Regions from separate parts of the Micromonospora sp. NPDC007230 genome, predicted to be linked through region 2. Evidence: predicted binding sites of a transcription regulator. Region 2 holds the regulator's gene; the other holds the start of a gene.

Region 1 (15,055 bases), on a different contig from region 2:
GGGACATTCTCGGCCGGCTTCCCGACGGCCGCCGCGGGCCGGTCAACGACCTCGGGGCGCTGACCCGGGCCGCCGCTGTCGAGGCGTTCGTCGAGCGGCGCTTGGCCGACCCGATCGTCCGCGGGCTGCATGTGCAATGGGCGGACGGCCCTGCCGAGGGGTGGAGCTGGGTCGAGGTGCGGCCCGGCCGGTGCCTGGTCGAGCGGGTGCAACTCTTCGCGCAGCGCTTCTCCTGTGGGGTGGACCCGGGCCGGCTCGCCGAGGACCTGGCCGTGGTGGCGGTCGGGGAGCGGTTGCGCGACCTCGAGGTCGGCGAGCCGCCGCTGGTGGACCGGGACGAGTTGCGGCAGCAGATCCGGCGGCTCGCCGCCCGGCGGGACGAGTTCGCCGGCGGCTTCGCCTTCGACCATCTCTGGGTCGACTGATCGACCACCTCGGCGGTTCCGCCGGTTGCGGCGGAACGGTGCCGTGAATTCTCCCGATCCACCGTTGCACCGTCACCGCGGTAGCTCGCTAGCCGAGCGGGAATGACGCGGATCTTCCGAGCCGTGCCGAGACGGTGCGGAAAGGGCATCGTCGGTCATCGACGTGCCCGGACCGTCGCAGTTGATGGAGTGGGCCAACCAGACGCCCGTCTTCGATGTGGTGCGGAGCCAGGTCGGGTGGGCCGACCGAACCGTGGAAAGCCCGCGGCACGAGCGTTCGCGGTCAGACCGGCGCGGGTTCCGGTCGGGCCGGCGCCGGGGCGGGTACGCGCAGCGCCGCGATCCGCCGGGTCCGGGCCGGCCCGGCGAGCAGGTTGCCCAGCGCCACCAGCAGCGCCAGGCCGGCCAGCCCCAGCCAGAGCGCGGTGTCGCCGAACCGGCCGGTGACCAGGCCGCCCACGGTTGGCCCGGCGAAGCTGGCGAAGGCGTAGCCGAGCGAGTAGACGCCCTGGTAGCGACCGCGCTGCGCGGTGGGGGAGAGATCGGCGGTGAGCGCCGAATTGGCGGGCGTCATGAGCATCTCGCCGAGTGTCCAGACCATGACGGTGCCGGCGTAGAACCAGACGGTGTCGGCCAGCGCGGTGAGGGCGAACCCGGCGCCGATCACCACCGCTGCCAGTGCGATGGTGCGGGAGCGGTCGAAGCGGGCGATCAGCCGCGGCACGAAGAGTTGCCCTACCACGATCATCAGTCCGTTCACCGCGATGACCGGCCCGTACGCCGACGCCGGCAGCCCGTCGGCCTGCAACGCCACCGGCAGCATCACGTCCGCCTCGATGCACAGCCAGATGAGCCCGGTCAGCGCCGTGAAGGTGAGGAAGACCCGGTCGCGCAGCACCGTGCCGAGGCCGCCCCGGTCAGCCGGGGCGCGCGGTCCGACGACCTCCGGGGCCGGGCGGGACTCGGGCACCTTGACCGCGATCAGGGCGGCGGTGCCCAGCAGCACGGCCGCGTTGACCACGAACAGCAGCACCGGGTCGGCCCGGATCAGCACGCCGGCCAGGGTGGCGGCCACCGAGAAGCCGATGTTGATGGCCCAGTAGTTGAGGGTGAGTGCGCGCAGCCGGTCGCGGTCGCCGACCACGTCGATGATGGTGGCGGTGAAGGCCGGCCGGGCCACGCCGAGGAAGAGCCCGAGCGACAGGGTGAGCGCCGCGATCGCGACCGGGTGGCCGGTGAGACCCAGGGCGGCCGCGGCGAATGCGGCGCTGAGGTTGCCGGCCAGCATCGCCGGTCGCCGCCCCCACCGGTCCGCGATGATGCCGCCGAGCAGCGTGCCGAGGGCGCTGCCGGCCCCGTGCAACCCGATCACCACGCCGGCGTACGAGGGGTCGAAGTGCCGTACGGAGACCAGGTAGACGCCGAGGTAGATGGCGACGAACCCGCCCAACCGGTTGATCAGGGTGGCGGTCCAGAGATACCAGAAGGTGCGGGGCAACCCGCCCCCGGTCTGCCTCCACCAGGTCGCCATGCGTCCACCCCCGCGCGTCGTACTCGTAATGACCTCAGGCGTCGTCGGTCATTACAGTCGAGGGGCGCGACAGGATGCCGGTCCGGTGCCGGCCATGGTGGTGTCGGTCACGACGTGGGGGTGGAGTTCGCTACCGGCTCTCCTCCCGGGGATGAAAATTGTTAACGCGGGGAAAAGTCGACCGGGGTCATGCCGATTTCTCAGCGTGACCCCGGTGTGCCCGACGGTGAACCGGGAGGTTCAGCGGTTCTTGTAGGCCTCCACCACCGAGACGGGGATGCGGCCCCGCTCGGAAATCTCGTAGCCGTTCTTCGCGGCCCATTCCCGGATGGCGCGGTTCTGCTCGCGGTCCATTCCCGAGGTGGCCGGACGGGCGGCCCGACGTGCCGCGCGACCCGCCTCGACCGGCCCGCGCCCGATCCGCCGGCCAGCGGTGATGAACGGGTCGAGGGCCTTACGCAGGACCCCCGCGTTCTCGTCGGAGACGTCGATCGTGTACGCCACGCCGTCCAGGCTGAACTCGACGGTCCGATCGGCCTTTCCGCCGTCAAGGTCGTCGGTCAGAACGGTGATTACTTTCCTTGCCATCGCCATTGCTCCCTGTGTCGGGCGGGGTGTGGCTAAGAGTTTGACCTATGGCGCGGCAATTTCGCAACAATAACCGACCTTCGCCATTCGGCGGGTCGGCTAATCCACCGGCGGAATGGCTCTGTCGGGCCCTGTGTACGGCAGTGGGCGGATGCGAATGAGTGGCGTGGGTCACATCCCGGAACAAGGGGCACGGTTTGTAACTTGAGTCAGACACGCTCAACTCAACGCGATAGCAGGTGTTCGATGGCAACTCTTCCGGTACTTCCCCTCACCGACGCCGTCCTGCTGCCGGGCATGGTCATCCCGGTGACCCTCGACCCGACCACCCAGGCCGCGGTCGACGCGGCCCGCGCCAGCGGCGACAAGAAGCTGCTCGCCGTGCCCCGCATCGACGGCGAGTACGGCTCCGTCGGCGTGATCGCCACCATCGAGAAGGTGGGCCGGCTGCCCAGCGGCGAGCCCGCCGCCGTGGTCCGTGGCCTCGCCCGGGCCCGGATCGGCTCCGGCGTGCCCGGACCGGGCGCCGCCCTCTGGGTCGAGGCGACCGAACTCGACGAACCCGCACCGGCCGGCCGCGCCCGGGAACTCGCCCGCGAGTACCGCGCGCTGATGACCTCGGTCCTCCAGCAGCGTGGCGCCTGGCAGGTCATCGACGCCATGGAGCGGATGACGGACCTCTCCGAGCTGGCCGACGCGGCCGGCTACGCGCCCTGGCTCAGCCTGGCGCAGAAGACCGAGCTGCTCGCCGCCCCGGACGTCACCGCCCGGCTCGAGCTGCTGGTCGGCTGGGTGCGGGACCACCTGGCCGAGCAGGAGGTCACCGAGCAGATCAACAGCGACGTCCGGGAGGGCCTGGAGAAGTCCCAGCGGGAGTTCCTGCTCCGCCAGCAGCTCGCCGCGATCCGCAAGGAACTCGGTGAGGACGAGCCGGACGGCTCCGCCGACTACCGCTCCCGGGTCGAGTCCGCCGACCTGCCCGACAAGGTACGCGAGGCGGCCCTGCGTGAGGTCGGCAAGCTGGAGCGGGCCAGCGACGCCTCGCCGGAGGCCGGCTGGATCCGTACCTGGCTCGACACGGTGCTGGAGATGCCGTGGAGCACGCGTACCGAGGACAACACCGACCTCGGCGCGGCCCGCGCGGTGCTCGACGCCGACCACGCCGGCCTGGCCGACGTGAAGGATCGCATCCTGGAATACCTGGCCGTGCGCAACCGGCGCGCCGAGCGCAACCTCGGCGTGGTCGGCGGGCGCGGCTCCGGCGCGGTGCTCGCCCTGGCCGGCCCGCCCGGCGTCGGCAAGACCAGCCTCGGCGAGTCGATCGCCCGGGCGCTCGGGCGCAACTTCGTCCGGGTCTCCCTCGGTGGCGTCCGGGACGAGGCGGAGATCCGCGGGCACCGGCGCACCTACGTCGGCGCGCTGCCCGGCCGGATCGTCCGTGCCCTGCGCGAGGCCGGCTCGATGAACCCGGTCGTGCTCCTCGACGAGGTCGACAAGCTGGCCGTCGGCTACGCCGGCGACCCGGCGGCGGCCCTGCTGGAGGTGCTCGACCCGGCGCAGAACCACACCTTCCGGGACCACTACCTCGAGGTCGACCTCGACCTGTCCGACGTGCTCTTCCTGGCCACCGCCAACGTGGTGGAGACCATCCCCGGCCCGCTGCTGGACCGGATGGAGCTGGTCACGCTGGACGGCTACACCGAGGACGAGAAGGTGGCCATCGCCCGGGACCACCTGCTGCCCCGGCAGCGGGAGCGGGCCGGGCTGACCGCCGACGAGGTGACCATCGCCGACCAGGCCCTGGCCCTCATCGCCGGCGAGCACACCCGGGAGGCCGGCGTCCGGCAGCTCGAACGCGCCCTGGCCAAGATCCTGCGCAAGGTGGCGGTCGCGCTGGCCGCCGACCCGACCCCGGTCCGGGTGGACACCGACAACCTGGCCCGCTACCTGGGCCGGCCGAAGTTCACCCCGGAGTCGGCGGAGCGGACGGCGGTGCCCGGCGTGGCAACCGGACTGGCGGTCACCGGTGCCGGCGGCGACGTGCTGTTCATCGAGGCGACCAGCATGGAGGGCGAGCCGGGGCTGACCCTGACCGGCCAGCTCGGCGACGTGATGAAGGAATCCGCGCACATCGCGTGGTCGTACCTGCGGTCGAACGGGCGGCGGTTCGGGCTGGACCCGAATGCCCTCGCCGGGCGGCGGATCCACCTGCACGTCCCGGCGGGCGCAGTGCCCAAGGACGGCCCGAGTGCCGGCATCACCATGGTGACGGCGCTGGCCTCCCTGGTCACGGGCCGGCCGGTTCGCCCCGAGTTCGGGATGACCGGTGAGGTGACCCTCTCCGGCCGGGTGCTGCCCATCGGCGGCGTGAAGCAGAAGCTGCTCGCCGCCCACCGGGCCGGCCTGACCGAGGTGATCATCCCGAAGCGCAACGAGCCGGACCTCGACGACCTCCCCACCGAGGTACGCGACGCGCTGACCATCCACACCCTCGCCGACGTCGCCGACGTGCTCGCCCTGGCGCTGCGCCCGGCCGACGTCGACGCGGAGACCCTGGGCAACCAGCCGCTCGCCGCGGCCTGACCCGTTCGCCCGGCACAACGAGGCCCCCGGTCGAACGACCGGGGGCCTCCACCGTGCTCACCAGCGGTCCCGGCGCTCCCGCCGCGCACCGCCGTCGAGATCCGGGCCGCGCCGCTCCCGCCGCTCGCCGTCGAAGTGGCGCTCACCGCCGTCGGTGTCCCGGTCCCGGCGTACGGTGGCCTTGCGGCCCTTGATGGTGCTGCCGCGCAGCCCCCGGATCACCTCGTCGGCGACCGCGTACGGGACCTCCACCAGGGAGAACCGGTCGGCGATCTCGATCGAGCCGATGTCCCGGCCACTGACCCGGGTCTCCCCGGTGATCGCCCCGACCAGGTCCTGCGGCCGGACCCCGGCACGCCGGCCGAGCCCGATGAAGACCTGCGTCGTACCACCGGCACTCGGCCGGCCGCCGCCGCGCCGCTCCCGGCCCTCGTACCCCGGTCGGCCCTCTCGGGACGGCCGGACCGCGACCTGCGGGATCTCCTCCTCCTCGTCGGTAGTGCCCGGCAGGGTGGCCTCGTGGGCCAGCTTCACCGCGGCGAGCGCCACCTCCATCAGGTCGAACTCGTCGGTCAGCGACTCGACGATCGCCCGGAACGGCTCCAGGTCGTCCTCCAGCAGCGACTCCCGCAGCGCCGCCTGGGTCAGCTCCAGCCGCCGGGTACGCAGGTCCGCCACCGTGGGGATCTTGTCGACGGCGATCCGCTGGCCGGTGACCCGCTCGATGGTCTTGAGCATCCGGTGCTCGCGCGGCTCGGCGAGGGTGATCGCCACGCCCTCCCGGCCGGCCCGGCCCACCCGGCCGATCCGGTGCACGTACGACTCGGGCGCCGACGGCACGTCGTAGTTCACCACGTGGGTGAGCTGCTCGACGTCCAGGCCGCGGGCCGCCACGTCGGTGGCCACCAGCAGGTCGGCGGTGCCCGCCCGCAGCCGGCCCATCACCCGGTCCCGCTGCTCCTGGCTCATCCCGCCGTGCAGCGCCTCGGCCCGGTAGCCTCGGCCGTTCATCGTCTCGGTGAGCCGGTCCACCTCCTCCCGGCTGCGGCAGAACACGATCGCCGCGGTGGGCGACTCCACGTCCAGCACCCGGCCCAGCGCCGCCGGCTTGTGCGCCCGCGCCACCAGGTACGCGCTCTGCCGCACCCGGGGCGCCTCGCCGGCCACCGGCCGCTCCCGCTCGATCTGGATGCGGACCGGGTCGGTCAGGTGCTGGCGGGCCAGCCCGTCGATGCGCGCGGGCATGGTCGCCGAGAACAGCACCGTCTGCCGGTCGGCCGGGGCGTGCTCCAGGATCGCCTCGATGTCCTCGGCGAAGCCCATGTCGAGCATCTCGTCCGCCTCGTCCAGCACCACCGTGGTCAGCGAATCCAGCCGCAGGGTGCCCCGGGCGATGTGGTCCAGCGCCCGGCCCGGCGTCGCCACCACCACGTCCACGCCCAGGTCGAGCGCCCGCAGCTGCCGGCCGATCGGCTGGCCGCCGTAGATCGGCAGGACCCGGGTGCCCAGGTCCTTGCCGTACCGGTGGAACGCCTCGGAGACCTGCACGGCCAGTTCCCGGGTGGGCACCAGCACCAGCGACACCGGCTCGCCGCCGGGCCGCTCGTCCGGCATCCGCTGCAACAGCGGCAGGGCGAACGCTGCCGTCTTGCCCGTACCGGTCGCCGCCTGGCCCAGCAGGTCCCGGCCGGCGAGCAACGGCGGGATCGCCTCCCGCTGGATCGGGGTCGGTTCCTCGTAGCCGAGCGCGGCCAGCGCGTTCAGCAGCTCGGTGCGCAGCCCGAGGTCTGCGAAGGTGGTCGCCGGGTCGTCGGCGTCGGCAGGGGTGGTGGGGTTGGTCGGCGTTGGTGCGGAACTCATGCGGCAAGCCTTTCATCACCGCCGACCGGGCCGCGCGGCGACCGGCACACCAAGTCGCGCTCATCCGCCCACCAGGGCCAGCGCCATGGTGATCCCCACCGCCGCGTCCAGCACCGCGCACCACTCGGCGTACGCCCGCGGGACCACCCGGCCGCTGCGATGGTGCGCCAGGTCCCAGGCGGCGTGCGCCAGCCAGCCGGCGGCCACCAGCGCACCGCCGACGCCGTCCGGCACGGCGAGGGCGACCGCGGCCAGCCCGGCCCAGCCGGCCAGCCCGGCGAGTTGGAGCGCGAGGGCCCGTCGGTCGCGCCACTGCCGGCGCCCGGTGCCGAGCAGCAGGTAGCCGGCCGGCAGCACGAGCAGCGTCCACGGGGCGAGCACGGCCGGCGCGATCCAGAGGTCCAGGGTCATCAGCAGGGCGAGCGCGGTGGGCCACCGGCGCGTCAGCGCCGCGGCGGCCGGATGCCGGCGGGGCGGTGCCGCGGGTGCGTGGCGGTGCCGCAGCGCCACCAGCACCATCGCCGGCAGCATCAGCAGGTGGCCGCCGAGGGTCAGCCCGTGGTCCCCGACCAGCCCGGCCCACCAGGGCGGGAGGAGCAGCAGGAACGGGACGTACATGGCGGCCACCATCTCGACGACGGCGACCCGTCGGTGACCGCGGTGCCACATCCAGGCGGCCATCCCGAGCGCCATGTCCGTCGCCATCACCAGCGCCGCCACGTCCGTCCGGGCGAGGACGTCCGCGCCGCCCAGCACCGCCGCACCCGCCCGCCACACCGGGTCGAGCAGCAGCATGCCCGCCAGCATCGCGGCGACCATCTCGGCGAGGTGCCGCGCCAGCCGGCGGCGGTCGTGGGCCGATTTCCGGGGTACGCGTGCCGTCGTCTCCGTCATGCCCCGACCCTGCCCCGACCGGCCGCCCGGCCGACCCGCGCACAACTCACCGGGATCCGTGCGGGACGCACGGTGCGGCGATGACATTCCGCAGGGGTGAACCGGACGGACAACTTACCTAGGATCGGCGGGCATGACGGTCGAGGCGGCGGACCGCCGGCTGCGCCGGGCCCGGCACCTGACCCTGGCGTCGCTGGCCACCAACCTCGGTGCCACCCTGCTGCTGCCGGGCGTCGGGTTGGCCCGCGAGCCGGACCCGGTCCGCGTGGGCCTCGGCGCGGTCGGGCTCCTCGCGTTCGTCGCCGCCCAGGCGGGTGTGGTCCACGCGGCGGTCACCCCCTGGCTCGCCGGCGACCGGCGGCGCCGACGGCACGCCGCGCTGGCCGTGGCCACCCTGCTGAGCGTGCCGCTCGTCGGGCCGGTCGCCGCCGGCACCTGGCCGACCTGGGCCTGGTTGGGCGCGTCGCTGGTCGGCATGCTGCCGCTGCTGTTCCGGCCGGCGACCGCCACCGTCGCGATGGCCGCGATGCTCGTGGTCTCCGTCGTGGTGGCCGGGTGGGCCGGCGTGCCGGTACGCCACGCGCTGCTCGTCACCGGCGGCGTCGGCCTCGGGGTCGCCGCGATCACCTGGGTGCAGGTGTGGTTCTGGGACCTGCTCGTCGAGGCGCGGCAGGGCCAGGCCGCCCGCGCCCGGCTGGCCGCCACCGAGGAGCGGCTGCGTTTCGCCCGGGACGTGCACGACCTGCTCGGCCACGACCTGACGGTGATCGCGCTGAAGGCCGAGCTGGCCGCCCGCCTCGCGCCCGTCGACGCCGGCCGCGCCGGCCGGGAGGCCGCCGAGGTGCAGCGCCTCGCCGGGTCCGCCCTGCACCGGGTCCGCGCGGCCGTGCACGGCTACCGGACCGTCGACCTCGCCGAGCAGGTGGCCGCGGTGGGTGAGGTGCTGCGTACCAGCGGGGTGCGCTGCACGGTCGTGCCGCCCGACGGTGACCTGCCGGCCGCGGTCGCCGCCGACCTGGCTGCGGTGCTGCGGGAGGCCGGGACGAACGTGCTGCGGCACAGCCGGGCCGACTGGTGCCGGATCGAGATCACCCGGGAGGACGGCCTGGTGACGATGACCGTACGCAACGACGGCGCCCGCGGCGACGGACCGGACGAGCGCAGCGGCGGCCTGCGCGGGCTGGCCGACCGGCTCGCCCCGGCCGGCGGCACCGTGCGCACCCGCACCGAGGACGGGGTGTTCAGCCTCGTGGCCACCCTGCCGGTGCCGTCGTGATCCGGGTGCTGCTCGCCGACGACGAGGAGCTGATCCGGCTCGCCCTCGCGGCCCTGCTGGACCTGGAGCCGGACATCGAGGTGGTGGCGCACGCCGCCGACGGCCGGGCCGCCGTGACGGCCGCGCTGGCGCACCGCCCGGACGTGGCCGTGCTGGACCTGGAGATGCCGCCGCCCGGCGGGATCCAGGCCGCCGCCGAACTGGCCCGCGTGCTGCCCGCCTGCGCCGTGGTGATCCTGACCGGCCACGGTCGCCCCGCTCATCTGCGCCCCGCGCTGGCCGCCGGTGCCCGGGGGTTCCTGCCCAAGGGCGCGCCCGGTGGAGCGCTCGCCGACGTGATCCGCCGGGTCCACTCCGGGGCCCGGTACGTCGACCCGGCGCTCGCCGCCGACGCGCTGACCCTGCCCGACTGCCCGTTGACCGCCCGGGAGCTGGAGACCCTGCGCCTGGCCGAATACGGCACACCGGTCGCCGTGATCGCCCGGCGTACCCACCTGGCGGCCGGGACGGTACGCAACCACCTCGCCGCCTGCGTGCAGAAGCTCGGCGCCGCCGACCGGGCCGAGGCGGTCCGGATCGCCCGCGAGGCCGGCTGGCTCTGACCGGCTCAGCCCGTCTCGAACGGCACCCGCGCCTCGGCGAGCAGCGCCGGGCCGGCGTACGCCGCCGGGGCGGGCGGCGGCGCCGGGAGCAGCTGGGCCAACTGCTCGGCGCTGAGCGCGTACACGACCCGGCCCAGGCCCGAGCGTTCGATGGCGGTGGCGCACATGCCGCAGGGCTGGCAACTCGTGTACATCGTCGCGACGGCCGCCGCGTCGGCGGCCAGGTGCCGGGCCGCCCAGCGGGCCAGCTTCAGCTCCGGATGCGCGGTGATGTCGTCGTCGGTGCGCTCGGTGTTCACCTCCTCGGCCAGCACCCGCCCGTCGGTGTCGACCAGCAACGAGCCGAACGGGCCGTCGCCGGCGTCCCGGGCGGCGGCGGCCAGCGCGATGGCCCGGCGCAGGTGGCGTTCGTCGGTTTCGGTCAGCACGCTCATCCGGTGAGCATTCCCCACGGGGCGTCCGGACACACCGTTGGCGACTAGCCTGACGGCGTGCGTACGGTCGAACTGCTCTGCTCGCCGGAGCTGGAGGAGGCGGTACGGGCGTCCTGGCGACGGCTGGCCGAGGCCGGTCTGCCCAGCCTGGCGCGCAACATCCACCCCACCAACCGCCCGCACCTGACCCTCGCCTCGGTCGACGAGTTCCCACCCGGGGCCGAGCAGCGCCTCGCCGACCTCTGCGACGCGGCGCTGCCGCTGCCCGCCCGCCTCGACCGGGTGGCGGTGCTCGACGGGAGCGCCCCGCTGGTCTGGCTGGTCCGGCCCGCGCCGCAGTTGCTCGCCCTGCACGGTGCCGTCTGGGACGTGCTCGCCGGGGCGCCCGGCCCGCGCCCGTGGCACCTGCCAGGACGCTGGATCCCGCACCTGAGCCTGGCGCTGCGGTTCCGGGACGCCGACCGCCGCCGGGCCCGAGCGTTGGCCGGCCTCGACCGCCCCGCCGGGGAGTTCGTCGCCGCGCGCAGCTACGACAGCGACACCCGTACCGTCAGCGAGCTGGTCTCCGTGCATCCGCGCCCGGCCTGCTGAGCCGTCCGGGGCCGCCCGGCTGCGGACGGCCCCGGACTCCCGGGCTCAGCGGTAGAACCGCAGGTAGTCAAACTCGGCGGTGACCGCCGGCTGGGCGCCGCCCTGCGCGACCAGTCCGATCCGGGGCGTGGTGTCGGCCGGGAAGGTCCACACCGCGCCCCAGGTCCAGTGCTGCCCGTCCCGGCTGGAGCCGGCCCGGAACTCGTGTTCGCCGGTGGCCGGGTCGACATGGTGGGTCAGCCGCAGCCAGGTGGTGGTGGCCGGGGTGCCGACGATGGAGCCGCCGTACACCGGCCGGCCGGCGAAGGGCAGCTCGTAGCCGTACTCGACCTGGCGGGTGTTCCAGATGGCCACCTGGGCCAGCCGGGCGAACCGGTCGTCGTCCACGTACGCGATCATGCCGGCCTGCTGGTAGTTGCGGACGGTGTCCGTACCGAGGTCGAGGGTCACCTTCGTCTCCGCCACGTAGTCCCCGGTCGGCGCGTCGCGGAGCAGCACGCCGGCCGTGTTGCCGGTGCCGACCAGGTCGGTCGACTCCACCGGCCAGCGCAGGGCACCGTCGGTGACGCTGGCCGTCGGGTTGCGCCGGATCCAGCGCCAGCCGGGATCGAGGCCGTCGGTGAACTCGTCCGAGTACCCCGGCAGCAGTGGGCCGACCGCCGGCGGGGCGACGGTGTGTCGCACCGGCCGGTACAGCCGGGCCAGGCTGACGTTGTCGAAACCGGCGGCCCCGGCGGCGAGCAGCGCGAGCGGGCCGGCCGCCGGTCGGGTCAGCTCCAGCGTCACCACAGCGAGCTGGTCACCCAGCCGGGCCGGGCTCAGCTGGGCGACGAGTTGCCGGCCGCGTACCTCGACGGCCAGGTTGTGCCGGTCGGCGAGGTCGAGCCCGGCGGGCAGGGGTGCCTCGGCCGCCGTCTCGCCGGCCTCCCGGGCCGTCAAGCGGCCGCCGCCGACCCGTACCTCCACCTCGCCGAGCCGCAGCCCGGCCGACTCCCCGCCGGTCAACCGCACGTCGGCCTCGGCCCGCACGTCGCCGCCCAGGGCGGTCCGGCTGGTCAGCGCGCCGGTGCCGGTGACCTGCCCGTCGGCCACCCGCCAGGCGCCGTCGGCCCGCCAACCCGTGAGGTCCGCCGAGTCGAACCGGGCGTCGAGGCGGCCGGTGGTGACCGGCGCGGGCCGGGGACCGTCGGAGGGGCCGGCGCCCGCGTTCACCGTCGGCCAGCCGGCCACCCAGTCGAGGCGGTCCAGCAGCATCGGCCGCTCGTTGATGCCGAACGGCTCGTCCAGGTACGGGTCGGCCCGGTCGATCGCGTGGTAGACGATCCAGTCCTGTCCGGACAGGTCGGTGAGGACGCCGTTGTGCCCGGTGCCGATCCAGCGGTTGCCGTTCTGGGTGAGCACCGGGGTGCCCCCGGCCCGGGAGGCGTCCAGCCGCTGCCCGTCCTGGTCCACGAACGGGCCGCGTGGGCTGCGGGCGCGCCCGACCTGGACGGAGTAGCCGGTGGCCGGCCCGGCGCAGCAGTTCGCCGTGGAGGCGAAGAGGTAGTACCAGCCGTCGCGGCGCAGCACGTAGCTGCCCTCGAACTTGTTGTCGATGGCGACCAGGGTCGGCGTGCCCACGGCGGTCAGCCCGTCCGGGGAGAGCTCGGTGACCGAGAGCCCGCCGTAGTAGCTGCCGTAGTACAGGTAGTTCCGGCCGTCGACGTCGGTGAACTGGCTGGGGTCGATGGTCCAGAGGTAGTCGCCCCCGCCGCCGGGGCGCGGCGCGACCACCGGTGCGTCGGCGAACGTCCATGGGCCGGCCGGGGTGGGCGCGGTGGCCGCTCCGATGGCGGTGTCGAAGGTGTCGCCGGAGACCGTGGTGTCGGTGACGGTCACGTACATGACCCAGCGGCCGGCGACCCGACGGACGTCGGGGGCCCAGAACATCGCGCCGGGGGCGGCCCAGGAGGGCCGCTGGTCGGGGGCGAGGGCGTCGCCGACGTACGTCCAGTCGACGAGGTCGGCGGAGCGGGCGATGGGCACCCGGTGTGCCCGCCGCTCGCCCTCGCGCAGCGGGTCGGAGGTGCCGAAGCCGTACCAGAGGCCGTCGTCACCGCGGACCACGACCGGGTCGGCGAAGGTGTCGGCGTAGCCGGCGGAGATCGGGTTGCGGTAGTGGTCGGGTGCGGCGGCGGCCGGCGCGGGGGCCGCCGTGGTCAGCACCAGTGCGAGTACGGCGGCGAGCGCGCCGCCCCGGTGGAGGTGTCCCATCAGGCCTGCCTCGAGAGTTGACGGAGGTCACTGCGGTGCACCCGTTTCTACAACGTTGGATACAACGTTGTAAAGAGCGGCCGGACGGGTCGGCCGGCGCCGAACCGTGCCCGTGTCAGCATGGTTGGATGACCACCACCAGCACCGACGGCCGCTCGCTGGCCGGGCTCGCCGCGCTGCTCGCCGACCGCACTCGGGCCAGCTTCTGCCTGGCCCTGCTCGACGGGCGTGCCTGGACGGCAGGGGAGTTGGCCCGCGCCGCCGGGGTGGCCCCCTCCACGGCGAGCGATCACCTCACCCGGTTGGTGCACGGCGGGCTCCTCGTGGAGGAGCGGCAGGGCAGGCACCGGTACGTCCGCCTCGCCGGGCCGTCGGTGGCTCAGCTCATCGAGGACCTCGCCGGGCACGTGCCCGCCCCGCCGGTCCCGGCCCGTACGCTGCGCGCCGCGTCGGCCGGCGCCGCCCTGGCGTACGCCCGGACCTGCTACGACCACCTGGCCGGCCGGCTCGGCGTGCTGGTGCACGACGCGCTGCTGGACCGTGGGGTGCTGGACCGGACGGGCGGGTTGGCGCTCACCCCGGCCGGCGTGGCCTGGCTGGCCGGGATCGGCGTGCCGGTCGAGCCGCTGCGGACCGGCCGCCGCCCCCTGGTCCGCGACTGCCTGGACTGGACCGAACGCCGCCCGCACCTGGCCGGCGCGCTCGGCGCGGCGCTGTGCGCCCGCTTCCTCGACCTCGGCTGGACGGTACGCGGCACCGGCCGCGCGATCCGCCTCACCCCGGCTGGCGGCCCCGCCCTGGCCGCCGCCCTCGGCCTCGCCCCGGCCGCCCTCGCCCCACCCCCCTCCCGCGACACCGGCCCCGCCCGCGCCTGACCACCCACCCCGCTTCCGATGATCATGAGGTTGGCGGCGATGTGGATCTCCGCGGCCGCCGCCAACCTCATGATCACCCCCGGGGGCGCCGCTGATGATTGAGGTGATTGTTGATGAGTGAGCGGGATGCCGCCTTTCGAGCGCTGCATCGGCCGGGGCGGCCGGTGCTGCTGCCCAACGCGTGGGACCATGCCTCCGCCGCCGCCCTGGCCGCCGCAGGGCATCCGGCGATCGGCACCACCAGCCTCGGGGTCGCCGCGGCGGGCGGCAAGCCGGACGGGGCCGGCGCCACCGGGGGCGAGAACCTCGACCTCGCCCGGCGGCTGCGCGACCTGCCGGTGCTGCTCACCGTCGACGTCGAGGGCGGCTTCAGCGACGACCCGGCGGCGGTGGCCGACTACGTCGCCGAGCTGGCGGCGCTCGGAGTGGTCGGGGTGAACCTGGAGGACGGCCGCCCCGACGGCACGCTCGCGCCGCCGGAGTTGACCGCTGCCAAGGTCGCCGCGGTGAAGACCGCCGTGCCGGGGCTCTTCGTCAACGCCCGCACCGACGCCTGGTGGCTCGGGGTGCCCGAGCCGCTGGACGAGGCCCTGCATCGGGCGCGGGCGTACCGGGAGGCGGGCGCCGACGGGTTCTTCGTCCCCGCCGCGCCGGACGACACCGTCGGGCTGCTGGCGGCGGAGGTCGGCCGGCCGTTGAACGTGCTGCACCGGCCCGGTGGGCCGGGCCTGGCCGCGCTGGGTCGGCTCGGGGTGGCCCGGGTCAGCACCGGCTCCCTGCTGTTCCGGGCCGCGCTGGGCGCGGCGCTGCACCTCGCCGACGCCGTCCGCGCCGGCCGGGACGCCGACCTGCCCGCCGCGCCCTCGTACGGGTGGGTGCAGGGGTTGACCGGCAGTTAGGGCCGGGTCGCCCCGAAATGAGGGCTATTAGGGGGAGATAGGAGGATTGTTCGGAAGCTTCCCGATCCTGGTGCTTACGGTGGATCCAGGTGCAATCACGCCGTGTCCGCCCGGAGAGGGGACCCGATCATGCGAGTGCCCAGCCGAAGCCCCGGCCAGCAGCCCGGGCAAGCCGTCGCGCACACCGCCCCCGCGGTCGCGCCCACCGCCCCCGCGCCCACCGCCTCCGCGCCCACCGCCCCTG
Region 2 (15,055 bases):
CAGCACCTCGCCGCGGAGCAGCCGGCCGTCCTTGAGCCCCTCCGCGACGGTCCGCTCCGCCCCCCGGTAGGCCGCCCGTACCCGCTCGTCCAGCGCGTCGGCGGCGGCCACCTGCTCGTCGGCGGCGTCGGCCAGCCCCTCCACGGCGGGGTGCAGGGCGGCGAGCGCGCCGTCCAGGGTCTGCCGGACGACGGCGGAGCGGGCCTCGGCGTCCGCCGCGAGCCGGGCGAACCAGGCGCTCAGCGGGGCGGTGACCTTGTCGGGGAGCAGCCCCTGCCCGTCGACCCAGGTCTCGGGCAGTACGAAGAGCGGCGCGGCGCCGAGGTCCTGGGCGGCGAGCATCTCCGACAGGTGGGCCGCGATCTCGTCGGCCGCCTCCGGCGGCACCCGGTCCAGGACCATGGCGATCACCGTGCCGCGGGCCCGGGCGCCACGCAGCAGCTCCCAGGGGACGGCGTCGGCGTAACGGGCGGCGGTGGTGACGAAGAGCCAGAGGTCGGCGGCGGCCAGGAGTTGCCCGGCGAGCGCCCGGTTGGCGTCGACGACCGAGTCGATGTCGGGCGCGTCGAGGAAGGCCAGCCCGGCCGGCAGCGCGGGCGCGGTGACCAGGTGCAGCGTGCCCGGGTGCTCGCTCGGCTCGTTGGTCCGGGTCAGGCCCGGCAGCAGGTCGCCCCGGCGGAACCACGCGGCGTCGGCCGGGTTGCAGACCAGCACCGGCGAGCGGGTGGTGGGGCGGAGCACCCCGGCGGCGCTCACCCGCGCCTGGACGAGGCTGTTGACCAGGGTCGACTTGCCCGCGCCGGTCGAGCCGCCGACCACCACCAGCAGCGGGGCGTCGAGCCGGGCGAGCCGGGGCAGCAGATAGTCGTCGAGCTGGTCGGTGAGGCCGGCGGCGGCGCGCCGGGCCGGCTCCGCCGAGGGCAGGATGAGCGGGAACCGCGCCGCCCCGATCGCGGCCCGCAGGCCGGCGAGCGCGGCGGGCAGGCCCTCGGCGCCGGTGGCGGGTGGGTCCTCCCCGGCGTCGGGTCCGGAGCGGGCTGCGACGGCGGGCGTGCCGGAATGGGTGGCGGAATCGCCATGCGTCGTCACCGCTAAAGCGTGCCCGACCGATGCAAGGGAAGACAACCGGACAGTAATAACGGTCAGGTTGCGTCGGGTCGACTCAACCTCGACTTGCGGTTTGCCGGCCGCGTGGCACTATTGAGTCCGGTCCACTCAACTTGTGGTGCGGTCGCTGCGGGCGACCCGCCGGGCAGCTCGGGGGCGAGGCCCCTGACCTGCTCACCGTTACGAAGCGAGGAAGCGAACATGGCACGTGCGGTCGGCATCGACCTCGGCACGACGAACTCCTGCGTCAGCGTTCTCGAGGGCGGTGAGCCCACCGTCATCGCCAACGCTGAAGGCTCGCGGACGACCCCCTCGATCGTCGCGTTCGCCCGCAACGGGGAGGTGCTCGTCGGTGAGGTCGCCAAGCGCCAGGCGGTGACCAACCCCGACCGGACCATCCGCTCGGTCAAGCGGGAGATCGGCACCAACTGGACCGTCGACATCGACGGCAAGAAGTACACCCCGCAGGAGATCTCGGCCCGCACGCTGATGAAGCTCAAGCGGGACGCCGAGGCGTACCTGGGCGAGCAGATCACCGACGCGGTGATCACCGTCCCCGCCTACTTCAACGACGGGCAGCGCCAGGCCACCAAGGAGGCCGGTGAGATCGCCGGCTTCAACGTGCTGCGGATCGTCAACGAGCCGACCGCGGCCGCCCTGGCGTACGGCCTGGACAAGGGCTCCAAGGAGCAGACCGTTCTGGTCTTCGACCTCGGAGGCGGCACCTTCGACGTCTCGCTGCTCGAGCTGGCCGAGGGCGTCATCGAGGTCAAGTCCACCAGCGGTGACAACCACCTCGGTGGTGACGACTGGGACCAGCGGATCATCGACCACCTGGTGAAGACCTTCCGTGGCGAGCACGGCATCGACCTGTCCCAGGACAAGATGGCGATGCAGCGGCTCAGGGAGGCGGCCGAGAAGGCCAAGATCGAGCTGTCCGCCGCCACCACCACCAATATCAACCTGCCGTACATCACCGCCGGTTCCGCCGGCCCGCTGCACCTCGACGTGACCCTGAGCCGCGCCGAGTTCCAGCGGATGACGCAGGACCTGCTGGACCGCTGCAAGGGCCCGTTCGAGCAGGCCGTGAAGGACGCCGGGATCAAGGTCTCCGACGTCGAGCACGTCATCCTGGTCGGCGGCTCGACCCGGATGCCGGCCGTGACCGACCTGGTCAAGCAGCTCACCGGCAAGGAGCCCAACAAGGGCGTGAACCCGGACGAGGTCGTCGCCGTCGGCGCCGCCCTGCAGGCCGGTGTGCTCAAGGGTGAGGTGAAGGACGTCCTGCTGCTCGACGTGACCCCGCTGAGCCTCGGCATCGAGACCAAGGGCGGCATCTTCACCAAGCTGATCGAGCGCAACACCACCATCCCGACCAAGCGCTCCGAGGTCTTCACCACGGCGGACGACAACCAGCCGTCGGTGCTGATCCAGGTGTTCCAGGGCGAGCGGGACATCGCGGCCTACAACAAGAAGCTCGGCACCTTCGAGCTGACCGGCCTCCCGCCGGCGCCGCGCGGCGTGCCGCAGATCGAGGTCACCTTCGACATCGACGCCAACGGCATCGTCAACGTGCACGCCAAGGACCTGGGCACCGGCAAGGAGCAGAAGATGACGATCACCGGCGGCTCCTCGCTGCCGAAGGACGACATCGAGCGGATGCGCCGGGACGCCGAGGAGCACGCCGAGGAGGACAAGCGGCGCCGCGACGAGGCGGAGACCCGCAACGTGGCCGAGGCGCTCCAGTGGCAGACCGAGAAGTTCCTCGCCGAGAGCGGCGACAAGCTGCCCAGCGAGAACCGGGACCAGCTCAACGAGGCGCTCGGCGAGCTGCGCAGCGCGCTCGGCGGCCAGGACATCGACAAGATCAAGGCGGCCCACGAGCGGCTGGCCCAGGTCTCCCAGCAGGCCGGCTCGCTGCTCTACTCGCAGCAGCAGGGCGAGCAGGGTGCTCCGGGCGAGGCCGGGCCGGGCGCCGGTGCGACCGGTGCGACGGGTGGCGCGAAGGCCGGCGGCGCCGACGACGTGGTCGACGCGGAGATCGTGGACGAGGACAAGAAGTGACGGAGAAGCCACGAGCGGCCGACCCGGGCTCCACCGGGTCGGCGCCGGGTGGCTCGGGCTCCACCGGGTCGGGCGCCGGCGACGAGCCGCGGATCGTCATCCGAGACAAGCGCAGAATCGGCAAGACCACCGAGCAGCCCGCGGCGGACGCCGCAGCCGCGGACGCCGCGGCCGACGCGCCCGCCGAGGGGCTGGTCGAGGAGACCGAGGTCGTGGTCGACGAGATCGAGACCGAGGCGCCGGTCTCCGGTCCGCCGGTGGTCGACGCGCCGGCCGAGCCGACCGAGGAGGTCGAGGAGGTCGTCAAGCCGGGCGGACCGCTCGGTGCCGAGCTGGAGGCGCTCCGGGCCGAGTTGGACGAGCGGACCCGGGATGTGCAGCGGGTGTCGGCCGAGTACGCCAACTACCGCAAGCGGGTCGACCGGGACCGCGCCCTGGTTCAGGAGCAGGCGACCGGCTCGGTGCTGACCGCGCTGCTGCCGATCCTCGACGACCTGGACCGGGCCCGCGAGCACGGCGACCTGGTGGGCGGGTTCGGCTCGGTGGCCGAGCAGCTCACCACGGCGCTGGGCAAGTTCGGCCTGACCGCGTTCGGCGAGCAGGGCGACCCGTTCGATCCGACCCGGCACGAGGCGGTGGCCCACCAGACCTCCGCCGACGTGACCGAACCGACCTGCGTGCAGGTCATGCGCCGGGGTTACCAGCTCGGCGAACGGCTGCTGCGGCCGGCCCTGGTCGCGGTCGCCGACCCCGAGTAGTGCCGACCCGTGACGTCCCGCCCGCCCGCACCGGGCGGGCGGGACGACCGGGGTACGTCCCGTGGAAGGGGGTGGACGGGTGAGTTCCAAGGACTGGATCGAGAAGGACTACTACGCCGTGCTGGGCGTGGAGAAGTCCGCCTCCTCCGACGAGATCAAGAAGTTGTACCGGAAGCTGGCTCGGGAGTCGCACCCGGACCACAACCCCGGCGACCCGAAGGCCGAGGAGCGGTTCAAGGCCGTCTCCGAGGCGTACGCCGTGCTCGGCGAAGAGAAGAAGCGCCGCGAGTACGACGAGATGCGGTCGCTGTTCGGCTCGGGTGCGTTCCGGCGCAACGCCCGTACCGGAGGCCAGCCGGGCGGCATGCCGTTCGACGTCTCCGACCTGTTCGGCGGCGCTGCCGGCGGCACCGGCACCCGGTTCGGTGGCGGCGGGTTCACCGACCTGTTCAGCTCGATCTTCTCGGGCGGTGGCGCCGGTCCGGCCCGCGCTCGCGGCCCGGCCCGCGGCCGGGACGTCGAGGCCGAGGTGGCGCTCGACTTCGAGGACGCGGTACGCGGCGTCACGCTGCCGCTGACGCTGCGCGCCCCCGGGATCTGCGACACCTGCCACGGCAACGGCGCCAAGCCGGGCACCCAGCCGGTGGCCTGCCCGGTCTGCCAGGGCGCCGGCGTGACCACCCGCAACCAGGGGTCGTTCAGCTTCTCCGAGCCGTGCCGCAACTGCCAGGGCGTCGGCACGATCGTCGAGGAGAAGTGCCCGGAGTGCCACGGCACGGGCGGGGTCACCAAGACCCGCACGCTGAACGTGCGCTTTCCGGCCGGGGTGGCCGACGGCCAGCGCATCCGGCTGGCTGGCCGGGGCGAACCGGGCGAGCGGGGCGGCCCGGCGGGCGACCTGTTCGTCCACGTGAAGGTCCGCCCGGACGAGCTGTTCGGGCGCTCCGGGGACGATCTGACCCTGACCGTGCCGATCACGTTCGCGGAGGCGGTGCTCGGCACCGACCTGCGCGTACCGACCCTGGACGGGACGGTGACCCTGCGGGTGCCGGCGGGTACTCCGAGCGGCCGGGTGCTGCGGGCCCGGGGCAAGGGCGTGGTACGCAAGGACGGCCGCGCCGGTGACCTGCTGGTCACCCTCGACGTGGTGGTCCCGGCGAAGGTGTCGGACGAGGCGCGGGCGGCGCTCGAGGCGTTCGCGGAACAGACCCCGCCCGCCGCGCGGGAACATCTCGACGCCCGGGTGCGTCGGTTCAGTTGACCGGTGAAGGCAGCGGAGGTGAGCGGGGATGTCGCAGGAGTTCGTCGGCTCGGGTGACCCTGCCTACGAGGCCAAGGTCCTGATGATCTCGGTGGCGGCCCGGATGGCGGGGATGCACCCGCAGACCCTGCGCCAGTACGACCGGCTCGGCCTCGTGCAGGCCGGCCGGGCGTCCGGCGGGGGTCGCCGGTACAGCGTCCGGGACGTGGTGCTGCTCCGCGAGGTGCAGCGACTCAGCCAGGACGACGGCATCAACTTGGCCGGGGTCAAGCGGATCATCGGCCTGGAACGGCTGTTGGAGGAGGCCCAGCAGCGGGTGGCCCGGCTGGAGGCGGAGCTGGACGCCGCGTACCGGCGGATCGCCGAGCTGGAGTCGCTGGGCCGGTTGTCCCGTGGCGACCTCGTGCCCACCAACCGCACCTCGACGGCGCTGGTCGTCTGGCGGCCACGCCGCACCGGCGATCGCTGATCCCGCGCTCCGCCGCCGGTAGCCACTCATTCCGTGCGGATCCACGGGATGAGTGGCTGTTCCGCGTCCGACAGCCGCTCTCTCCGCTAACCTGTGAATCAGGCCCAACCAACTCAATCCGGACTCCGAACTTGGCAGGGGGAGCCATGACGGAATCGGCGAAGAAGGTGGCGCAGGAGGCGGAGGACCGGCTGGAGAAGATGGCCGTGAACATCCGCGAGCGGTTCGATCGGATCACCGAGAGCCGCTTCACCGACAAGATCAAAGAAGGTCGCTTCGCCGACCAGCTGGACCACGGCATCGACCGGGCCAGGCTCGACGAGCGGCGCAAGACGCAGGGCGGATCGACGAGCTGACGATCCGGCGACGTGCGGGCCGGGACCCACGGGGGGTCCCGGCCCGTTCGCGTCTTGACGTGCGGGCCGGGACGCGGTGATGCCGCGAGGGGGTCCCGGCCCGTTCGCCATCACGGCGGGGCCACACCCCCACCACAGGAGGAAAGAGGGCTAGAGCCGCCGGTTCTCCCGCACCAGGCCGCCCTCGCACCAGTCGGGGTAGGCGAAGAGGTCCGGCCGGGCGAGCAGCACCCGGCTGTTGTGCGCCCAGTTGCGCATCAGCTCGTCCCCGGTCCGCTCGGCCTGCTCGACGAGTTTGCGGAAGCGGCGCTTCGGGTGGGCCCGGAAGTTCGTGCGGATGCCGTCGGCGGCGTAGATGTAGAGGCAGTGCAGGGCGAACCGGCGGGCCGGGCAGGCCGTGTCCATGGCTAGCTGGAAGAGCGTGTGCACCAGGTGGTCACCGGCGACCAGCAGGTCCCAGTCCGGGGGCATGGAGGCCAGCGGCACGGAGTCCGGCTGGTACGCCCAGGCCCGCAGCTCCGCCGGCGAGGGGTCGACGGGGTTGGCGAAGCCGCGGAACGTTGACTCCTGCACGCTCACCGGCCAACCTTCCGTTTCCGCTGGCGGGGGCACCGGCCACCCGCGGACGCTGGCTGCTGGGGCGACACGGTAACGCGGTTGCGCGTACCTGCGGTAGACCTTCCCGGAACCAATTCGGCGACCGTTGGCCGGGCCGGGTCCACCGTACGGTCGACCCGGCCCGACCAGGGTCAGTCGGCCGCCCCCACCGGGACGGGCCGCCGGGCGGCGGTGCGCTGGCGCAGCCAGCGCTTGAACCAGGGCAGATCGGGCAGGCGGGCCAGCATCGGCCCGGTCACCACGGTGATCAGCACGTACGCGGTGGCGAGCGCCGCCAGCTTCGGTTCGATCGGTTGCGCGGCGGCGACGGCGAGCCCGGCGATGACGATGGAGAACTCGCCGCGCGGGGTGAGCGCGAAGCCGGCCCGCCAGCGACCGGGCTCGGCGATCCCGGCCCGCCGGGCCGCCAGATAACCGGTGAGCAGCTTCGTCCCCATGGTGACCACGGCCAGCCCCAGGGCCGGCAGCAACACCGGCGGCATGTCCAGCGGGTTGGTGACCAGCCCGAAGAACACGAAGAAGACCGCGGCGAAGAGGTCCCGCAGCGGGGAGAGCAGCTCCGTCGCGTGGTGCGCCACCGGGCCGGAGAGGGCGATGCCGACCAGGAACGCCCCGACCGCCGCGGACACCTGCAGCTTGGCCGCGACGCCGGCGACCAGCAGGGTCAGGCCGAGCACCCCGAGCAGCAGTGCCTCGGGGTCCTTCGCGGAGAGCGCCGCGGAGATCAGGTGGCCGTACCGGATGGCGACGGCCAGCACGACGACCACGGTGAGCACCGCGACGGCGAGCGCCACACCGCCCTTGACCAGGCCGACCCCGGCGAGCAGCGCGGTGAGCAGCGGCAGGTAGAGGGCCATTGCCAGGTCCTCGATCACCAGCACGGAGAGGATCACCGGGGTTTCCCGGTTACCGACCCGGCCGAGGTCGCCGAGGACCTTGGCGATCACCCCGGACGAGGAGACCCAGGTGACGCCGGCGAGCACCACGGCGGCGATCCAGCCCCAGCCGAGCAGCAGCGCGAAGGTGAAGCCGGGCAGCGCGTTGAGCAGCGCGTCGATCAGGCCGGCCGGGGCCGCCGAACGGAGGTTGCCCACCAGTTCGTTGGCGCTGTATTCCAGGCCGAGCATGACCAGCAGCAGGATGACGCCGATCTCCGCGCCGACGGCGAAGAACTCCTCGCTGGCGTTGAGCGGCAGCAGGCCGCCGTGGCCGAAGGCGAGCCCGGCGAGCAGGTAGAGGGGGATGGGCGAGAGGCCGACCCGGCGACTGAGTCGGCCGAGCAGCCCGAGCAGCAGCAGCAGCGCGCCGACCTCGATGAGCAGAATGGTGGTTTCGTGCATCCGCGTCAGCCGTCCGGGTCGGTGTCGGCAAGGATTGCGCTCACCCCGTCGAGGCCCTGGCGGTTGCCCACCACGACCACGACGTCACCGGCCGCGAAGCGGAAGGTCGGGTCCGGCGAGACGATGACCTCGCCGTCCCGTAGCACCGCCACGATGGAGGCGCTGGTGCGGGTACGCGCCTTGGTGTCGCCCAGCCGCTTGTTGACGTACTTCGAGCCGGCCGGGATGGCGATCTGCTCGGTGAGCAGACCTGCGGCCTGCTCACGCAGCCCGGAGAGCTGGCCGAGCATCAGCGACGCGCCGAGGATGTCGGCGAGCGCCTCGGCCTCGTCGTCCGTCAGCGGGATGTCGGCCTGACAGGAGTCGGGATCGTCCGGGTCGTAGAGGACGAGATCCCGTCGGCCGTTGCGGTGGGACACCACGCCGACCCGGCGGCCCGATTCCGTCACCAGGTCGTGACGTACGCCGATCCCCGGTAAGGCAGTCTGTTCGACACGTACTCGCACGCAGGCGAGGTTACCCGGTTGGAGCTCGAATGGATTCTCCAAGATCCCGCCGCCTGGTCGTCCTCCTGCTGCTGCCCGTGCTGACCGCCTGCTCGATCGGCGACGTCCGCCGGCCACCGCCGAACCGGGCCTCCGCGTCACCCCGACCGTCGGCGACCGCGCCGCCGGTCGCCGACGTCGACGAGGTACGCCGCGCGCAGGTCGCCGTCCCCGACCGGTACGACCCGCCGTTCGTCGAGTTCGTCGACGCCGACCAGGCGTACGCCCTCTTCGCCACCTGCGACGGTCGGCCGCCCGGCCGGGACTGCCCGGCGCTGCTCTTCGCCACCGGGGACGGTGGGCGGTCCTGGCGGGCGCTGCCGCATCCCCGGCCGGTCGCCGACAATCAGCAGCTCTACGCCCCGAAGGGCCTGCTGGTGCTCGCTGCCGAGCCGTTCGGCTGGTACGCCTCGACCGACGGCGGCGTCACCTTCACCCACCACCCGGGAAACGCGCCGCCGCCGGTGCTGTCGGGTGCCAACGGGCAGTTCCAGGTGGCCGAGCAGGACGGCCAGGTGGCCCGCTGGGACGGCCGCCGGCTGCGACCGTTGGCCGCCCAGCCGGGACTGCCGGCCGTGAACACCGTGCGCGAGGTCGAGGATCTGCTGGTGGCGGCCGGCGCGAGCGACGGGAGGCCGTACGCCGCGGTCTCCGCGGACCAGGGACGGCGCTGGCAGCGGACGGAGGTGCCGGCGCCCGACGGCGAGGTCGGCGTGGTGCGGGTGATGCGCTCGCCCGACGGCGAGGCCTGGCTGGTCGGGGAGCGACCGGACCGGACGGGCTTCCCGGCGCTCTGGCGCTACCGGGGCAACTGGCAGTTGGTGCGTGCCGACGGCCGCCCGGACCGGATCCACTCGGTGGCTCCCGCCGGCGCCGGGCGGGTGGCGGTGACCGGGCCGGAGGGCGTGGGGGTGGTGGTCGACGGCCGGTACGAGCCGGTCAGCTGGCCGGTCGGCCCCGAGCACTACCTGTCGCTGCTCGCTGACGGCGCGCTCGCGGCCCGCGCCCCGGACGAGACGGTCCTGTCCGTCGGCCCGGTGGGCGCCCGCCGCTGGATCAGGGTGGTCCTGGTCGGCGACTGACCGCTCGGCCTTTTGGCGGCCGCGCTCGTCCCGGGCGGCGCTCCGGCGACCGGCGTCCGTCCGGCCCCGGGATCGGCCTCCGGCTGCGGCGCGGTCTTGGTGGTGGCGTCCTTTGGAGCTGAATCGTTTGCGCCATCACGCTCGCGGGCCCACTCATGATCGTCGGCAGCTGAGCGACTCGACACGCCGAGAAGGGTGCAGCCTGGCCGTCAACGATTGCGATCCCGGCTGCTACCTGACCTGCCTACGGACCTCAAGGACCAGATCAGGGGGGCAGCGTCTCGGGAGGTTACGTAGATGCCCTTGCCCTGGTGACCCTCGTGCCCGATCGGGAGCGGATTCCCGACCGGGCACGTGAGCGGCCGATGCTCAGCGAAGCGAGGCGAAGAACTCCCGGATGTCGCCGACCAGCACGTCGGTCGTTTCGTGGGCCGCGTAGTGCCCGCCGACGTCGCCGCGCCCCTCGACCTCGGTCTGGTGCGCCGTCCACCGCACGATGTTGCCGTGGTCCCGCTCGGCGAAGCGGCGGATCGACTGGAAGTCGCCGGGGAACATGGCCAGCGCCGTGGGCGTGGTCGTCGGCCCGGTCGGGTGCTCGACGGTGTGCGCGTCCTCCCAGTAGAACCGCATGGACGAGGCGGCCGTGCCGGTGAACCAGTAGATCGCCACGTTGGCCACGATGAAGTCGGCGTCCAGGCTCTCGTCGAAGAGTTGCGCGTTCCAGGCGAGCAGCCCGACCGGTGAGTCGGCCAGCGCGAACGCCAGGGTCTGCGGCTGCTGGCTGTGGACCTGGTTGAAGGAGAACTTGTTCTCGTAGAACCACTGCAGGTGCTTGAGGGCGGCCTGGTCGGCCTCGGAGAGTCCGGCGAATTCGCCCGGGTCGCCGGACGGGAACGAGAAGAGCTGGGTGACGTGTACGCCGAGCACGTGCTCGGGGTCGATCCGGCCGACCTCGGGCGACACCAACGAGCCACCGTCGTTGCCGACCGCGCCGTAGCGGTCGTAGCCGAGGCGGGCCATCAGCTCGGCCCAGGCGCGGGCGGTGCGGTAGCGGTTCCAGCCGGCGCTGCGGGTCGGCCCGGAGAAGCCGAAGCCGGGCAGCGACGGGATGACGAGGTGGAACGCCGGCGAGTCCGGGTCGGCCGGCTCGGTCAGCGGGGCGATCACGTCCAGGTATTCGACCACCGAGCCGGGCCAGCCGTGGGTGAGCACCAGCGGGGTGGCGTCCGGCCGGGTGGACCGGACGTGCAGGAAGTGGATGTCCTCGCCGTCGATCTCGGTGACGAACTGCGGGTACGCGTTGAGCCGCGCCTCGACCGCCCGCCAGTCGAACTTCTCCAGCCAGTACGTCGCCAGCTCGCGGACCCGACCGGTCGGCATGCCGTACGCGGAGCCGGCGCCGGGCAGCTCTCCGGGCCAGATGGTGCGGCGCAGCCGGGCGGCCAGGTCGTCGAGCGCGGCCTGCGGGATCTCGACGCGGAACGGGCGGATGGCGGTGCTGGACATGTGCTGCTCCTTCAGAACGGAATGCTTCGTTCCGCTTGACAGTAGCAGAGCGGAACAATCCGTTCCACTGCTAGTCTGGAGCCATGCCGAACCCGACCGACGCTCCCCAGCTCCCCGGCCGTCGTGCCCAGGCCGCCCGGAACGACGCGGTGATCCTGGAAGCCGCCCGCGCCGTCTTTCTGGCTGACCCGAAGGCGCCCATCGCCACGGTGGCCGAGCGGGCCGGCGTCGGTATCAGCGCTCTCTACCGGCGCTACGCCGGCAAGGAGGACCTGCTCCGCAAGCTCTGCCACGACGGCCTGCGGCTGTACATCGCCGTGGCGGAGGAGTCCGCCGCCGACCCGGACGGCTGGCGGGCCTTCGCCGGGTTTCTGGAGCGTGTCGTCGATGCCGACGTGCACTCGCTGACCGTGCATCTCGCCGGCACCTTCACGCCGACCGAGGAGACGGGGCGGGACGCGGTGCGCTCCGGTGAGCTCACCGCGGAGTTGGTCGAGCGGGCCAGGGGCGCCGGCCGGCTCCGCCCGGATGTGGTGGTGCAGGACGTCGGGTTGCTGCTGGAGGGGTGCGCCGCGATCCGCGTACCCGATCCGGAGCGGACCCGGGAGCTGCGTCGCCGGCACCTGGCGCTGCTGCTGGCCGGTCTCGCCGTGGCCGAGCCGCCACTGCCCGGGCCGCCGCCGGCGGCCGGGGAGTTCGACTGGCGGTGGCGACGCTCCGAGTGAGCCAGTTCACACCGTCGGAGTTGAGCGGAATAGACTCAACTCTGGTTGTGTCGATTCCAGTGGACACGCCGATCCGGGGGAGCCCATGAACACGGAACGCCTCACCACCAAGAGCCGCGAGACCATCACCGGCGCCGTCGCGCTGGCGAACCAGCGCGGCCACGCCACCGTGGAGCCCTGGCACCTGCTGCTGTCGCTGCTCGACACCGAGGGTTCGACCGCCGCCGGCCTGCTGCGCGCCGTCGGGGCCGACCCCGCCGAGCTGCGCCGGGTCGCCCAGCGCTCGGTCGACGCCCTGCCCGCCGCGCACGGCTCCAGCATCGCCGAGCCCACCCTGGCCCGCGAGTTCGTCAACGCCATCGGCGCCGCCGAGCAGATCGCCCGGCCACTGGGCGACGAATACACCTCGACCGAGCACCTGCTGGCCGGCCTGGCCCGGGTGGGTGGCGCGGTCTCCGTCGCCCTCAAGAACGCCGGGGCCACCGAGGAGAACCTGGTCGCCGCCTTCCCGACCGTCCGCGGCGGGGACCGCCGGGTCACCACCGCCGACCCGGAGCAGACCTACCAGGCCCTCGCCAAGTACGGCGTCGACCTCACCGCCAGCGCCCGGGAGGGGAAGATCGACCCGGTCATCGGCCGGGACTCCGAGATCCGCCGGGTGATCCAGGTGCTGTCCCGGCGTACCAAGAACAACCCGGTGCTGATCGGTGAGCCGGGCGTCGGCAAGACGGCCATCGTCGAGGGTCTGGCCCAGCGCATCGTCGCCGGTGACGTACCCGAGTCGTTGCGGGACAAGAAGCTCGTCTCGCTCGACCTCGGCGCGATGGTGGCCGGCGCGCAGTACCGCGGGCAGTTCGAGGAGCGGCTGAAGTCGGTGCTGGAGGAGATCAAGAACTCCAACGGTCAGGTCATCACCTTCCTCGACGAGCTGCACACCGTGGTGGGCGCCGGCAAGGGCGAGGGCTCGATGGACGCCGGCAACATGCTCAAGCCGATGCTGGCCCGGGGCGAGCTGCGGATGGTCGGTGCGACCACGCTGGACGAATATCGCGAGCACATCGAGAAGGACCCGGCGCTGGAGCGCCGCTTCCAGCCGGTGCTGGTCGGCGAGCCGACCATCGAGGACACCATCGGCATTCTGCGCGGCCTCAAGGAGCGCTACGAGGTGCACCACGGCGTACGGATCACCGACGCCGCGCTGGTCGCCGCCGCCTCCCTGTCCGACCGCTACATCACCGACCGGTTCCTGCCAGACAAGGCGATCGACCTGGTCGACGAGTCCGCGTCCCGGCTCCGGATGGAGATCGACTCCCGCCCGGTCGAGGTGGACGAGATCGAGCGGGCGGTGCGCCGGCTCGAGATCGAGGAGATGGCGCTGGCCAAGGAGCCGGACGCCGCCTCCGCCGAGCGGCTGGAGCGGCTCCGCAAGGAGCTGGCCGACAAGCGGGAGCAGCTCACCGCGCTCTCCGAGCGCTGGCAGCTGGAGAAGAGCCACATCACCAAGCTCTCCACCGCCAAGGAGGAGCTGGAGCGGCTCGGCGGCGAGGCCGAGCGGGCCGAGCGCGACGGCGAGCTGGAACGCGCCGCCGAGCTGCGGTACGGCCGCATCCCCGCCCTCAAGGCCGAGCTGACGCAGGCCGAGGAGGAGCTGGCCCGGCTCCAGGCCGACGGCGCGATGCTCAAGGAGGAGGTCGGCGCGGACGACATTGCCGCGGTGGTCGCCTCCTGGACCGGCATCCCCGCCGGCCGGCTGCTCGAGGGGGAGACCGCCAAGCTGCTCCGGATGGAGGAGTCGCTGGGTTCCCGGGTGGTCGGCCAGCGCGAGGCGGTCGGCGCGGTCGCCGACGCGGTCCGCCGTGCCCGGGCCGGCGTCGCCGACCCGGACCGTCCGACCGGCAGCTTCCTCTTCCTCGGCCCGACCGGTGTCGGCAAGACCGAGCTGGCCAAGGCGCTCGCCGAGTTCCTCTTCGACGACGAGCGGGCCATGGTCCGCATCGACATGAGCGAGTACGGCGAGAAGCACTCCGTCGCCCGCCTGGTCGGCGCCCCGCCCGGGTACGTCGGCTACGAGGAGGGCGGCCAGCTCACCGAGGCGGTGCGCCGCCGGCCGTACTCGGTGGTGCTGCTGGACGAGGTGGAGAAGGCCCACCCCGACGTCTTCGACGTGCTGCTCCAGGTGCTCGACGACGGCCGGCTCACCGACGGTCAGGGCCGTACCGTGGACTTCCGCAACGCGATCCTGATCCTCACCTCGAACCTGGGGTCGTCAGTGATCAGCGACCTGACGCTGGCCGAGGAGCAGCGCCGGGAGGGCGTCCTCGCGGTGGTCCGGTCGCACTTCAAGCCGGAGTTCCTCAACCGCCTCGACGACATCGTGGTGTTCGCCGCCCTGCAGGGCGAGGATCTGCGGGCCATTGTCGACATCCAGCTGGACCGGATGCGCCGCCGGCTGGCCGACCGCCGGCTCGGCCTGGCGATCACCGACCCGGCCCGGAGCTGGCTCGCCGAGCACGGGTACGACCCGATCTACGGCGCCCGTCCGCTGCGCCGGCTGGTGCAGTCGGCGATCGGCGACCAGCTCGCGAAGGCGCTGCTGGCCGGCCAGATCCGCGACGGCGACACGGTCAAGGTCGACCTGGCCGACAGCAAGGAGGGCCTGACCGTCACCGCCGCCTGACCCACCCGTCCGGACCGGCCCCGCCCTCGGGCGGGGCCGGTCCTGTCCCCGGGCCCCGATCCACCTGCGTCCGGTGTTGCGGCCTGCGACAACTTTCCGATCAACGAGTGGTGGGAGGGGCGTTCGGGGAAAGGATGAAGGGCATGGTGGGGATCGGAAAGGACCGGGAGTTGGACTCGGCCGTCGAGCAGTTGGCCCGGGCGGACACGCTCGCGTTCGGCGGAGTCGGGTTCGCCGGGACGCTGCTGCCGGAGACCGAGGCGTACCGGCGGGTCGAGCAGGCGCTGGACGAGCATCCCGAAGCGGCCCGGAAGCAGGTCGACTGGCTGCTCCGGCACGGGTCGCCGGCCGGGAAGGCGTACGCCGCCACGCTGCTGGACAAGGCCGACGCGGCGGCGGGGCGCGCGGCGTGGACGAGGCTGCGGACCGACGAGGCCGAGTTCACCACGTTCACCGGCTGCCTCATGGGTCGGGCCAGCCTGCGCGAGTACGCCACGGAACGCCTCGCCGGGAATTGACCTGCGGTCCACCCGAAACGGGACTGCGG

What was found. The regulator HspR, encoded in region 2, represses chaperone genes until heat shock. The targets are predictions, from matches to a motif close to TTGAGTNNNNNNNACTCAA.
Region 1: a site for HspR is predicted at 2,749-2,767, ahead of lon (endopeptidase La). Genes of this name have one in related genera too.

Annotation. Positions count from the first base shown of each region.
Region 1 covers NZ_JBIAFE010000005.1:19,777-34,831, reverse strand. Annotated here, with positions in the region: gene ACFYML_RS08935 (hypothetical protein) at 1-425, shown strand, start outside; gene ACFYML_RS08930 (MDR family MFS transporter) at 709-1,956, opposite strand; gene ACFYML_RS08925 (Lsr2 family protein) at 2,197-2,544, opposite strand; gene lon (endopeptidase La) at 2,791-5,127, shown strand; gene ACFYML_RS08915 (DEAD/DEAH box helicase) at 5,185-6,987, opposite strand; gene ACFYML_RS08910 (hypothetical protein) at 7,048-7,881, opposite strand; gene ACFYML_RS08905 (sensor histidine kinase) at 8,015-9,157, shown strand; gene ACFYML_RS08900 (DNA-binding response regulator) at 9,154-9,759, shown strand; gene ACFYML_RS08895 (nucleoside deaminase) at 9,765-10,193, opposite strand; gene ACFYML_RS08890 (2'-5' RNA ligase family protein) at 10,251-10,784, shown strand; gene ACFYML_RS08885 (family 43 glycosylhydrolase) at 10,830-13,037, opposite strand; gene ACFYML_RS08880 (helix-turn-helix domain-containing protein) at 13,166-13,912, shown strand; gene ACFYML_RS08875 (isocitrate lyase/phosphoenolpyruvate mutase family protein) at 14,026-14,811, shown strand; gene ACFYML_RS08870 (hypothetical protein) at 14,941-15,055, shown strand, end outside.
Region 2 covers NZ_JBIAFE010000025.1:95,948-111,002, reverse strand. Annotated here, with positions in the region: gene ACFYML_RS29000 (ABC transporter) at 1-1,089, opposite strand, end outside; gene dnaK (molecular chaperone DnaK) at 1,309-3,171, shown strand; gene grpE (nucleotide exchange factor GrpE) at 3,168-3,929, shown strand; gene dnaJ (molecular chaperone DnaJ) at 4,009-5,190, shown strand; gene ACFYML_RS28980 (heat shock protein transcriptional repressor HspR) at 5,219-5,659, shown strand; gene ACFYML_RS28975 (hypothetical protein) at 5,806-6,015, shown strand; gene ACFYML_RS28970 (hypothetical protein) at 6,166-6,594, opposite strand; gene ACFYML_RS28965 (cation:proton antiporter) at 6,765-7,973, opposite strand; gene ACFYML_RS28960 (cation:proton antiporter regulatory subunit) at 7,979-8,479, opposite strand; gene ACFYML_RS28955 (hypothetical protein) at 8,509-9,600, shown strand; gene ACFYML_RS28950 (epoxide hydrolase family protein) at 9,970-11,106, opposite strand; gene ACFYML_RS28945 (TetR/AcrR family transcriptional regulator) at 11,190-11,831, shown strand; gene clpB (ATP-dependent chaperone ClpB) at 11,917-14,508, shown strand; gene ACFYML_RS28935 (hypothetical protein) at 14,652-15,026, shown strand.